DNA from 3 places in the Enterobacter sp. 3U4 genome. Region 2 is predicted to be linked to each of the others. Evidence: predicted binding sites of a transcription regulator. Region 2 holds the regulator's gene; each other region holds the start of a gene.

Evidence for each region. The regulator CRP, encoded in region 2, controls carbon source genes, mostly activating them, when cyclic AMP is high. The targets are predictions, from matches to a motif close to ATGTGANNNNNNTCACAT.
Region 1: the regulator CRP is predicted to act here: its motif matches at 1,827-1,844, upstream of focA (formate transporter FocA).
Region 3: the regulator CRP is predicted to act here: its motif matches at 1,916-1,933, upstream of RVY89_RS03955 (CidA/LrgA family protein).

What each region holds. Positions count from the first base shown of each region.
Region 1 covers NZ_CP136665.1:2,389,087-2,392,369, reverse strand. The annotation lists gene pflB (formate C-acetyltransferase) at 1-859, opposite strand, end outside; gene focA (formate transporter FocA) at 911-1,768, opposite strand; gene ycaO (30S ribosomal protein S12 methylthiotransferase accessory factor YcaO) at 2,175-3,283, opposite strand, start outside.
Region 2 covers NZ_CP136665.1:4,528,840-4,532,122, reverse strand. The annotation lists gene RVY89_RS21480 (phosphoribulokinase) at 1-774, shown strand, start outside; gene RVY89_RS21475 (OsmC family protein) at 870-1,274, opposite strand; gene crp (cAMP-activated global transcriptional regulator CRP) at 1,585-2,217, shown strand; gene RVY89_RS21465 (YccS/YhfK family putative transporter) at 2,275-3,283, shown strand, end outside.
Region 3 covers NZ_CP136665.1:835,998-839,280, reverse strand. The annotation lists gene RVY89_RS03965 (carbohydrate porin) at 1-579, opposite strand, end outside; gene dusC (tRNA dihydrouridine(16) synthase DusC) at 882-1,814, opposite strand; gene RVY89_RS03955 (CidA/LrgA family protein) at 1,982-2,377, shown strand; gene RVY89_RS03950 (CidB/LrgB family autolysis modulator) at 2,374-3,069, shown strand; gene cdd (cytidine deaminase) at 3,199-3,283, shown strand, end outside.

The DNA.
Region 1 (3,283 bases), 2.1 Mb from region 2:
ACGCATCCAGGAAGGTGGATACGCGACCGAAGGACATTGCTGCACCGTTCTGAGACTTAACTGCGGCCAGGTAGCCGAAGTAGGTCCACTGGATAGCTTCCTGAGCGTTGGTAGCAGGACCAGAGATATCGCAGCCGTATTTAGCAGCCATCTCTTTGATCTGACCCAGCGCGCGGTGCTGTTCAGCGATCTCTTCACGCAGACGGATAGTCGCTTCCAGGTTTACGCCGTTTTCCAGATCGGACTGCAGGGAAACAAACTGCGCGTACTTGTCTTTCATCAGGAAGTCGATACCGTACAGCGCAACGCGACGGTAGTCACCGATGATACGGCCACGGCCATACGCATCTGGCAGACCAGTCAGAACGCCAGATTTACGGCAGTTCAGGATGTCTTTGGTATAAACATCGAATACACCCTGGTTGTGGGTTTTACGGTATTCGGTGAAGATTTTTTTCAGCATTGGGTCCAGCTCGCGGTTATACGCTTTGCAGGAACCTTCAACCATTTTGATACCACCGAACGGGATGATTGCGCGTTTCAGTGGTGCTTCAGTCTGCAGACCAACGATTTTCTCAAGGGCTTTGTTGATGTAGCCAGCATCGTGAGAAGTGATGGTGGAAGCAACGGAGGTGTCAAAATCAACTGGCGCGTGAGTGCGGTTTTCCAGTTTAACGCCTTCCATTACGCTGTCCCACAGCTTGGTGGTCGCGTCAGTTGCGCCAGCCAGGAAGGATTCGTCACCTTCATACGGGGTATAGTTTTTCTGAATGAAGTCACGTACGTTTACTTCATTCTGCCAGTCACCTTTCGCAAAACCTTCCCAGGCTGTGGCTAACTTTTCATTAAGCTCGGACATGTAACACCTACCTTCTTAAGTGGATTTTTTATTTACTGCCTGAGAAAACCATCAATGATGATCGTCGCCACGCAGGTAAATGACCCAGTATGTCAACCCAACTAACAGACCCCCACCGATAATGTTCCCGATAGTGACAGGGATCAGGTTATCAGTAATGAAATTCATAATAGTCAGGTGAGAGAAACTTTCCGGGGATGAACCAACTGCGGTCCAGAACTCCGGGCTCGCAAAGTCGCGGATAACAATGCCCATAGGGATCATGAACATATTCGCGATACTGTGCTCAAAGCCGCTGGCAACAAACATCGCAACCGGCAGAACCATAATTAAGGCTTTGTCCATCAGGCTACGACCCGAGTAGCTCATCCATACAGCCAGGCAGACCATCAGGTTAGCGAGGATGCCGAGAGCAACGGCTTCGATAAATGTGTGGTGCATTTTGTGGTCGGCGGTTTGCAGGACATTAAGGCCCCAGCCACCGTTGGCGGTCATGTACTCGCCAGAAAGCCACATCAACAAAACAAAGAGCAGACAGCCAACCAGGTTACCCACGTAGACGTTAAGCCAGTTACGTGCCAGCTGACCCCAGGTAATTCTTCCGCTGGCTTTTGCCACGACAATCAGTACCGTTGAGGTGAAGAGGTCGGCGCCGCAAATGACGCAGAGAATCAGACCCAGTGAGAAGCAAATGCCGCCAATCAGTTTGGCCATGCCGAAAGGCATTCCGGCAGTACCGGTAGTGGCGGTGATGTAGAAGACGAAAGCGATAGAGATGAACACACCAGCCGTGATCGCCAGATAGAACGTCTTCATCGGGTGTTTCGTTGCTTTATAGACACCCGCTTCTTCGGCAACTTTGGCCATCGCAGCAGGGAGTAAAAGATCAAAAGGGTTGTCAGCTTTCACACTAACTCTCTCTTTATTAAGTCGGCGACGAGATACTAACAAAGCATTATAGAAGAGAAATTGATATAGATCATATCTCGCCTGGCTTATAGGCCCGCAATGTGTATGGTTTTACGACAAATGCGGAATAAGTATTTGATTATCCGTATAAAAATAAATTTTAAAAGTTATGAAAAGAGTTGAATTTTTTCGTTCAGCCACCTCTGAGACAGTTAATTAATATGGAGTATTTACCATAAAAAGTAACAGTAAAGCTCGGGTAAATATTATTATATTTACCCATGATTAACTTTATTATTACAATCAACAGTCATTGCCGAAGAAAATAAAAAACGGGGCAATGAAATTGCCCCGTAATATAGCCCAGACGATTGAATACGCCTACTGCCGGTAATGTTATATGCGCTTATTTTGACCAGTAAGCGGCTTTTGCCTTCTGCAGCTTTTCGTAGGCCTTCAGCAGCGACTGATGCGCCGGGAAGGCTTTCAGATCGCTATCAACAGCCTGCAGGCCATAGAACGGCGCTTCGCCGCTCAGGGCTGCGCTGGCTGCTTCTACGGCTTCAGCACCATACATACGCACGAAAGCATTCAGGTACTGCAGCGGCTCGCGATCGTCTTCCTGGGCCAGCAGCAGCAGGGTTTGCAGGCAGCGGTAATAATTGGTGCGCTCGGCAGAGAAGACCGACTGGTTGAATTCCATGGTCCACTCGGTCCAGGCCAGAGCCTGATCCAAATCGCCACCCGCCAGGGCCAGCATCGCTTTCAGCTCACCAATACGCAGGGTATACCAGCCGTTGTCTTTACCGGTCGCCAGGCCCAGCAGTTCGCGTACGCGAGTGAAGTCATCGTGGCCTTCTTCGTCCAGTTGGGCGATCAGGTTCAGATAATCTTCTTTCTCCCACTCGCTGCCCGGCAGAGCCAGCAGCGTTTCGCGCAGGTGCGCGCCCATGCTGTTATTCGCCAGCCACAGATCTTCAGCAGGGTAGATGTCGGACATGCCCGGAACAATAATGCGGCACGCGTAGACGCCAAGATGCTCGTAGTCGGCAATGTAAACTTCCTGATCTTCAGCGTTGAAGATCGCCATCAGCGTGGCGAACTCTTCTTCGGTGGTACCGGCAAAGCTCCAGTCCACGAACGGATAGTCGGCGTCCTGCTTGAACATATCCCAGGAAATTAAGCCGCTGGAGTCGATGAAGTGGGTTTCGAGGTTGGTATGCTCGGCCACTTCTTCATCGTCAAACGTTGGCGGCGTAAACACGTCGAGATCTTTCAGGCTACGGCCCTGCAGCAGCTCGGTGACGGTACGCTCCAGCGCCACGCCGAAGTCCGGGTGCGCGCCGAAGGAGGCGAAGCAGGTGCCGTTGGTTGGGTTAAACAGCACGACGCAGATAACCGGGTACTTACCGCCCAGCGAGCCGTCATACGCGAAGATTGGGAAACCTTCTGCTTCCAGCTTAGCGATGGATTCCACCACGCCCGGGTAGCGCGCCAGCACGTCTGCCGGAATTT
Region 2 (3,283 bases):
AACCTTCGAGCGGCGGAGGTCGAAGGCGACAGCTTTCACCGCTACACGCGTCCGGAGATGGACATGGCCATCCGTAAGGCGCGCGATTCGGGTAAACACATCAGCTACTTCGGCCCGGAGGCCAATGACTTCGGCCTGCTGGAACAAACCTTTATCGAGTACGGTCAGAGCGGCAAAGGGCAGTCCCGCAAGTATCTGCATACCTATGATGAAGCCGTTCCCTGGAATCAGGTGCCGGGAACCTTTACGCCGTGGCAACCGCTGCCGGAACCCACCGACGTCCTGTTTTACGAAGGATTGCACGGTGGCGTGGTCACGCCGCAACACGACGTGGCGCGCCACGTGGATCTGCTGGTCGGCGTGGTCCCTATCGTTAACCTGGAGTGGATCCAGAAGCTGACGCGTGACATGAGCGAGCGCGGCCATTCGCGAGAGGCGGTGATGGACTCCGTGGTGCGCTCCATGGAGGATTACATCAACTTCCTGACGCCGCAGTTCTCCCGCACCCATATCAACTTCCAGCGCGTGCCGACGGTGGACACCTCAAATCCGTTTGCCGCTAAAAGCATCCCGTCGCTGGATGAGAGCTTTGTGGTGATCCATTTCCGCAATCTTGAAGGCATTGATTACCCCTGGCTACTGGCGATGCTGCAGGGCTCGTTTATTTCGCACATGAATACGTTAGTCGTGCCGGGCGGAAAAATGGGGCTGGCGATGGAGCTCATCATGACGCCGCTGGTGGAGCGACTGATGGAAGGGAAGCAGATTGCGTGACGTTTGTTGCCGGATGGCGCTTCGCTTATCCGGCCTACGTTCGTGCAGTTGTAGCTTTTGTAGGCCCGGTAAGCGCAGCGCCACCGGGCTTTGTTTTAAGCCTCGATCACTTCATACGAATGCGTGATTTTTACCGCTTTCTCCAGCATTAACGCCACAGAGCAGTACTTCTCCGCAGACAGGTCCACCGCGCGCGAGACCGCCGCGTCTTTCAGTTCTTTACCGGTGACCACAAAGTGCAGGTTAATATGGGTAAACAGGCGTGGCGCCTCTTCGCGACGTTCTGAAGTGAGTTTAACCTCACAATCCGTCACGTCATGACGCCCTTTTTGTAGAATAGACACCACGTCAATGGCGCTGCATCCACCTGCCGCCATCAGCACCATTTCCATTGGGCTTGGCGCTTTATCGCCGGAGTTACCATCCATCAAAATCTGGTGTCCGGATGCGGACTCGCCCAGGAACGTTAAACCTTCAACCCATTTCACGCGCGCTTGCATATTCTTAAACTCCAACGTTGCATTTTTGGTGACAGATTACGCGTGCGTTACATTTCTCGCAATGGAAGGCGACCTGCATCATGCTGAAGCGAGACACCAGGAGACACGCGGCGAAAGCTATGCTAAAACACTCTGGATGCTACAGTAATACATTGACGTTACACATGTATGCAGAGGACATCAAACTTTACTGGCTGCGAAACGTTACGGTAGCCGACTTCCCAGGTATGGGTAAGAATTCGATTGCAACCCCAGAGTCCGGATGCATCTGATGACTCTGGTGACAGCTTATAACAGAGGATAACAGCGCATGGTGCTTGGCAAACCGCAAACAGACCCGACTCTCGAATGGTTCTTGTCTCATTGCCACATTCATAAGTACCCATCAAAGAGCACGCTGATTCACCAGGGTGAAAAAGCGGAAACGTTGTATTACATCGTTAAAGGCTCGGTGGCAGTGCTGATCAAAGATGAAGAAGGGAAAGAGATGATCCTTTCTTATCTGAACCAGGGCGATTTCATCGGTGAACTGGGCCTGTTTGAAGAGGGCCAGGAACGTAGCGCCTGGGTTCGTGCAAAGACAGCATGTGAAGTGGCTGAAATTTCTTACAAGAAGTTCCGTCAGCTGATTCAGGTTAACCCTGACATCCTGATGCGTCTTTCTTCCCAGATGGCGCGCCGTCTGCAGGTCACCTCAGAGAAAGTGGGCAACCTCGCCTTCCTGGACGTTACCGGCCGTATCGCACAGACCCTGCTGAACCTCGCGAAACAGCCAGACGCCATGACCCACCCGGACGGCATGCAAATTAAAATTACCCGTCAGGAAATTGGTCAGATCGTCGGTTGCTCCCGTGAGACTGTGGGCCGTATCCTGAAAATGCTGGAAGATCAAAACCTGATCTCCGCCCACGGTAAAACCATCGTGGTCTACGGAACGCGTTAATTCCGCTTAAACGGCGTGCCATCGCAAGGTGTCACGCCGTTTTTGTCTCTATTCCCCATGTGGCGCAGGCTGATCTATCACCCGGAAGTTAACTACGCACTGCGACAAACGCTGGTGTTGTGTCTTCCTGTGGCCATAGGCCTGATCCTCGGGCATCTTCAGCAAGGCCTGCTGTTTTCCCTCGTACCCGCCTGCTGCAACATTGCCGGTCTGGACACGCCGCATAAGCGCTTTTTCAAACGCCTGATTATCGGTGGCTGCCTGTTTGCGGGCTGTAGCCTCGCCGTACAGCTTTTACTGGCTCGTGATATCCCGCTGCCGCTGATTCTGACCGTGCTGGCAATGACGCTCGGCGTCACGGCGGAAATAAGTTCGCTGCACGCTCGCCTGCTTCCCGCGTCGCTGATTGCGGCCATCTTCACGCTAAGCCTCGCCGGGAATATGCCGGTGTGGGAGCCGCTGCTGATCTACGCCCTGGGGACATTATGGTACGGGCTGTTTAACTGGTTCTGGTTCTGGCTGTGGCGGGAACAGCCGCTGCGCGAATCCCTGAGCCTGCTCTATGTGCAGCTAGCGGAGTACTGCGAAGCCAAATACACCCTGCTGACCCAGCATACCGATCCGGAAAAATCCTTACCGCCCCTGCTGACGCGCCAGCAGAAGGTGGTGGATCTGATAAGCCAGTGCTATCAGCAGCTGCATATGCTCGCCGCCAACAAGAACCACGAGTACAAGCGGCTGCTGCGCACCTTTCAGGTCGGGCTGGATCTGCAGGAGCATATCTCCGTGAGCCTGCACCACCCGCAGGAGGTGCAAAAGCTGGTCGAGCGCAGCCACGCCGAAGCGGTGATCCGCTGGAACGCGCAGACCGTCTCCGCACGCCTGCGGGTGCTGGCCGATGATATTCTCTATCACCGCTACCCCACGCGCTTTAACATGGACAAACAGCTCGGCGCGCTGGAGAAAATCGCTCGTCAGCACCCGGATAACCCGGTCGGGCAGTTTGCCGCCTGGCACTTCAGCCGCATCGCCCGCGTGCTGCGCACCCAGCGTCCGCTTTATCCGC
Region 3 (3,283 bases), 1.1 Mb from region 2:
GAGCGAGTTGGCCGACTTCCCGCCGCACTGCGACAGCAGCTGGAAATCACAGGGAATGATTTGGTCGAAGGTCTGCACCTTGTTCATCATCCCGATGCGCCAGGTCAGACGCCGGTCGTCAAAGCTGCGGGCAAAGGTCAGCCAGCCCAGACGAGTAATCGACTGCCCGCCCCAGCTCTCCTGGGTTAAATCGTTAAAGTTGACGCGCGGGTCCTGCACGCGTTTGGTGGTGAGGTCGTCATTGTGATTACGGTTGACGATGTTCCCCTCGATACGCGCGTCCGGGATACCGGTCCAGCGCTCCAGGTCCTGGTTGAAGGTCAGCGCGAACTGGTCAATATAGGCCACGTGGGAGTCGTGGTTATAACCACCGCCGCCGTTCCAGCCAATTTCATTCAGGTATCCGAGATTATAGGTAAAACCGTTATCGTTAAGGATTTTACGTATGCCGAGCATTTCGCCCAGCACGGGCGCCGGTGGAGCTTCAAAACCTAATACCGTTCCGTTCCATTCCTGCGCCAGCGACAGCGGGGATATCGCCAATAAGGCGAACGCATAGAGTTTATTTTTATATGCCATAATAACAACCTGTGATTGAGTATTGAGTGCGTAACCGGCCGCAGGAAATTTTTCTATTTCCTGTCGATATTTCATTTTTTAAAAACCAGTAAATAGCGCTAAGCCAAATGTCTCTCCTGCGTAAACGACAGGCAAAAAAAAACCTAAGCGCTCCACAGCGAAAATGCTGTGAAACGCTTAGGTTTTGCCTGTTAACCAGTAACAATCCTGCGTTGAAAACAGTGGCACCTTAACACCGTCGCGCCACGTTGAAAACCTGAACTGTTTTCTGCTTTAAAAAAGTGTGAGCAATTTAACGCTTATTATTTTGACTGAATCACCCGGGCAATATCAGCCGACGTCTGTAAAGTACGAATCTCCTGAAATAACCCCAGCGCTTCATCGTACTCTTTGCGTAAATAACTCAGCCACTGCTTAATTCGCGCGACGTGATACAAACCGGTGTCGCCCTGCTTTTCCAGACGGCTGTATTTTTGCAGCAGCGTGACGACGTCTGCCCACGGCATCCGCGTCTCGTTATATTTCACCACCCGGCTGAGGTTGGGCACGTTCAGCGCGCCGCGGCCGATCATTACCGCATCGCAGCCGGTGGCGCTCAGACAGGCCTGCGCGCTCTCGTAGTCCCAGATTTCGCCGTTGGCGATCACCGGAATAGTGAGGCGTTTGCGGATCTCACCGATCGCCTGCCAGTTAATGCGATCGGCTTTGTAGCCATCTTCTTTGGTACGGCCATGCACCACCAGCTCGGTGGCCCCGGCCTGCTGCACCGCATCGGCGATTTCAAACTGCCGCGCGTCGCTGTCCCATCCCAGGCGCACCTTCACCGTCACCGGCAAATGCGCGGGTACCGCCTCGCGCATGGCCTTCGCGCCGCGGTAAATCAGCTCAGGATCTTTCAGCAAGGTGGCCCCGCCGCCGCTGCCGTTCACCAGCTTCGACGGACAGCCGCAGTTGAGATCCACCCCGTAAGAGCCCAGCTCAACCGCCCGGGCGGCGTTTTCCGCCAGCCATTCCGGATACTGGCCGAGCAGCTGAATACGCACCAGCGTGCCGGAAGAGGTCCGGCTCTGGTTGTGCAGCTCAGGGCACAGACGGTAGAAGGATTTTACCGGCAACAGCATATCGACCACGCGCAGGAACTCCGTCACGCAGAGATCGTAATCATTCACCTCGGTCAGAAGCTCGCGCACGAGAGAGTCGAGCACGCCTTCCATTGGGGCCAGTAAAACACGCATAGCAGTACCTGTGAAAAAAGACGCGCTATAGTATCTGCTCTGTATGTGTGTGGAAAGCACGACGTTCCATTCTGGAATGTCTGGTATGCTCAAATTTCATGATGTGATCCGTGGCACATTTTTTGGTTTAATTGTATGATGAATGCGTTTCAGCAAGGACTATCACCATGAGCAAATCATTGAACATTATCTGGCAATATCTGCGCGCATTCGTCCTGATTTACGCCTGCCTGTATGCCGGGATTTTCATCGCGTCGCTGCTGCCTATCGTCATTCCCGGCAGCATTATCGGCATGCTGATCCTTTTCGTTTTGCTGGCGCTGCAAATCTTGCCCGCAAAATGGGTCAACCCCGGCTGCTTCGTCCTCATTCGCTATATGGCGCTGCTTTTCGTGCCAATTGGCGTCGGGGTCATGCAGTATTTTGATTTGCTCAAAGCCCAGTTCGGCCCGATTGTGGTCTCCTGCGCGGTCAGTACGCTGGTAGTTTTCCTGGTAGTGAGCTGGAGTTCGCATCTGGTGCATGGCGAACGTAACGTGGTCGGGGAGAAAACAAAAAAATGATGGCCAATATCTGGTGGTCGCTGCCGTTAACCTTGGCGGTGTTCTTCGCCGCGCGCAAACTTGCCGCGCGTTTCAAAATGCCGTTGCTGAACCCGCTGCTGGTGGCAATGGTGGTAATCATTCCGTTCCTTCTGCTCACCGGCATTCCTTACGAACGTTACTTTGCCGGCAGCAAAATTTTAAACGACCTGCTGCAGCCCGCCGTCGTGGCGCTCGCCTTTCCTTTATATGAGCAGCTCCACCAGATCCGCGCCCGCTGGAAATCCATCATTACCATCTGTTTTGTCGGCAGCCTGGTGGCGATGATCACTGGAACGTCGGTAGCGCTGTTGATGGGAGCCTCCCCGCAGATTGCCGCCTCTATCCTGCCTAAATCGGTGACCACGCCTATCGCGATGGCGGTCGGGGGCAGCCTCGGCGGCATTCCGGCCATCAGCGCGATGTGCGTCATTTTCGTCGGTATTCTCGGCGCGGTGTTTGGTCACACCCTGCTGAACGGGATGCGTATTCATACGAAAGCGGCGCGGGGGCTGTCGATGGGGACCGCCTCCCACGCGCTGGGCACTGCCCGCTGCGCGGAGCTGGATTATCAGGAAGGCGCGTTTAGCTCGCTGGCGCTGGTGATCTGCGGGATTATCACCTCCCTGCTGGCCCCGTTCATTTTCCCGCTGATTCTGGCGGTGATGGGCTAAAATTTGCGATGCGTCGCGCAAATTTCATTTTGATTTCATAAGTTGCATACATAATGAGAAGTGGATCACATATAAAGCCCTGACGGCTCCGTAAACTACCGATCCATTAACCTTTATGAGGCAAACGCCATGCACCCACGTTTTCAAGCTGCTTTCGCCCAGCTTGCAGAGAATTTGCAGTCAGCCCTTGCTCCCGTTCTGGCAGATGCGCACT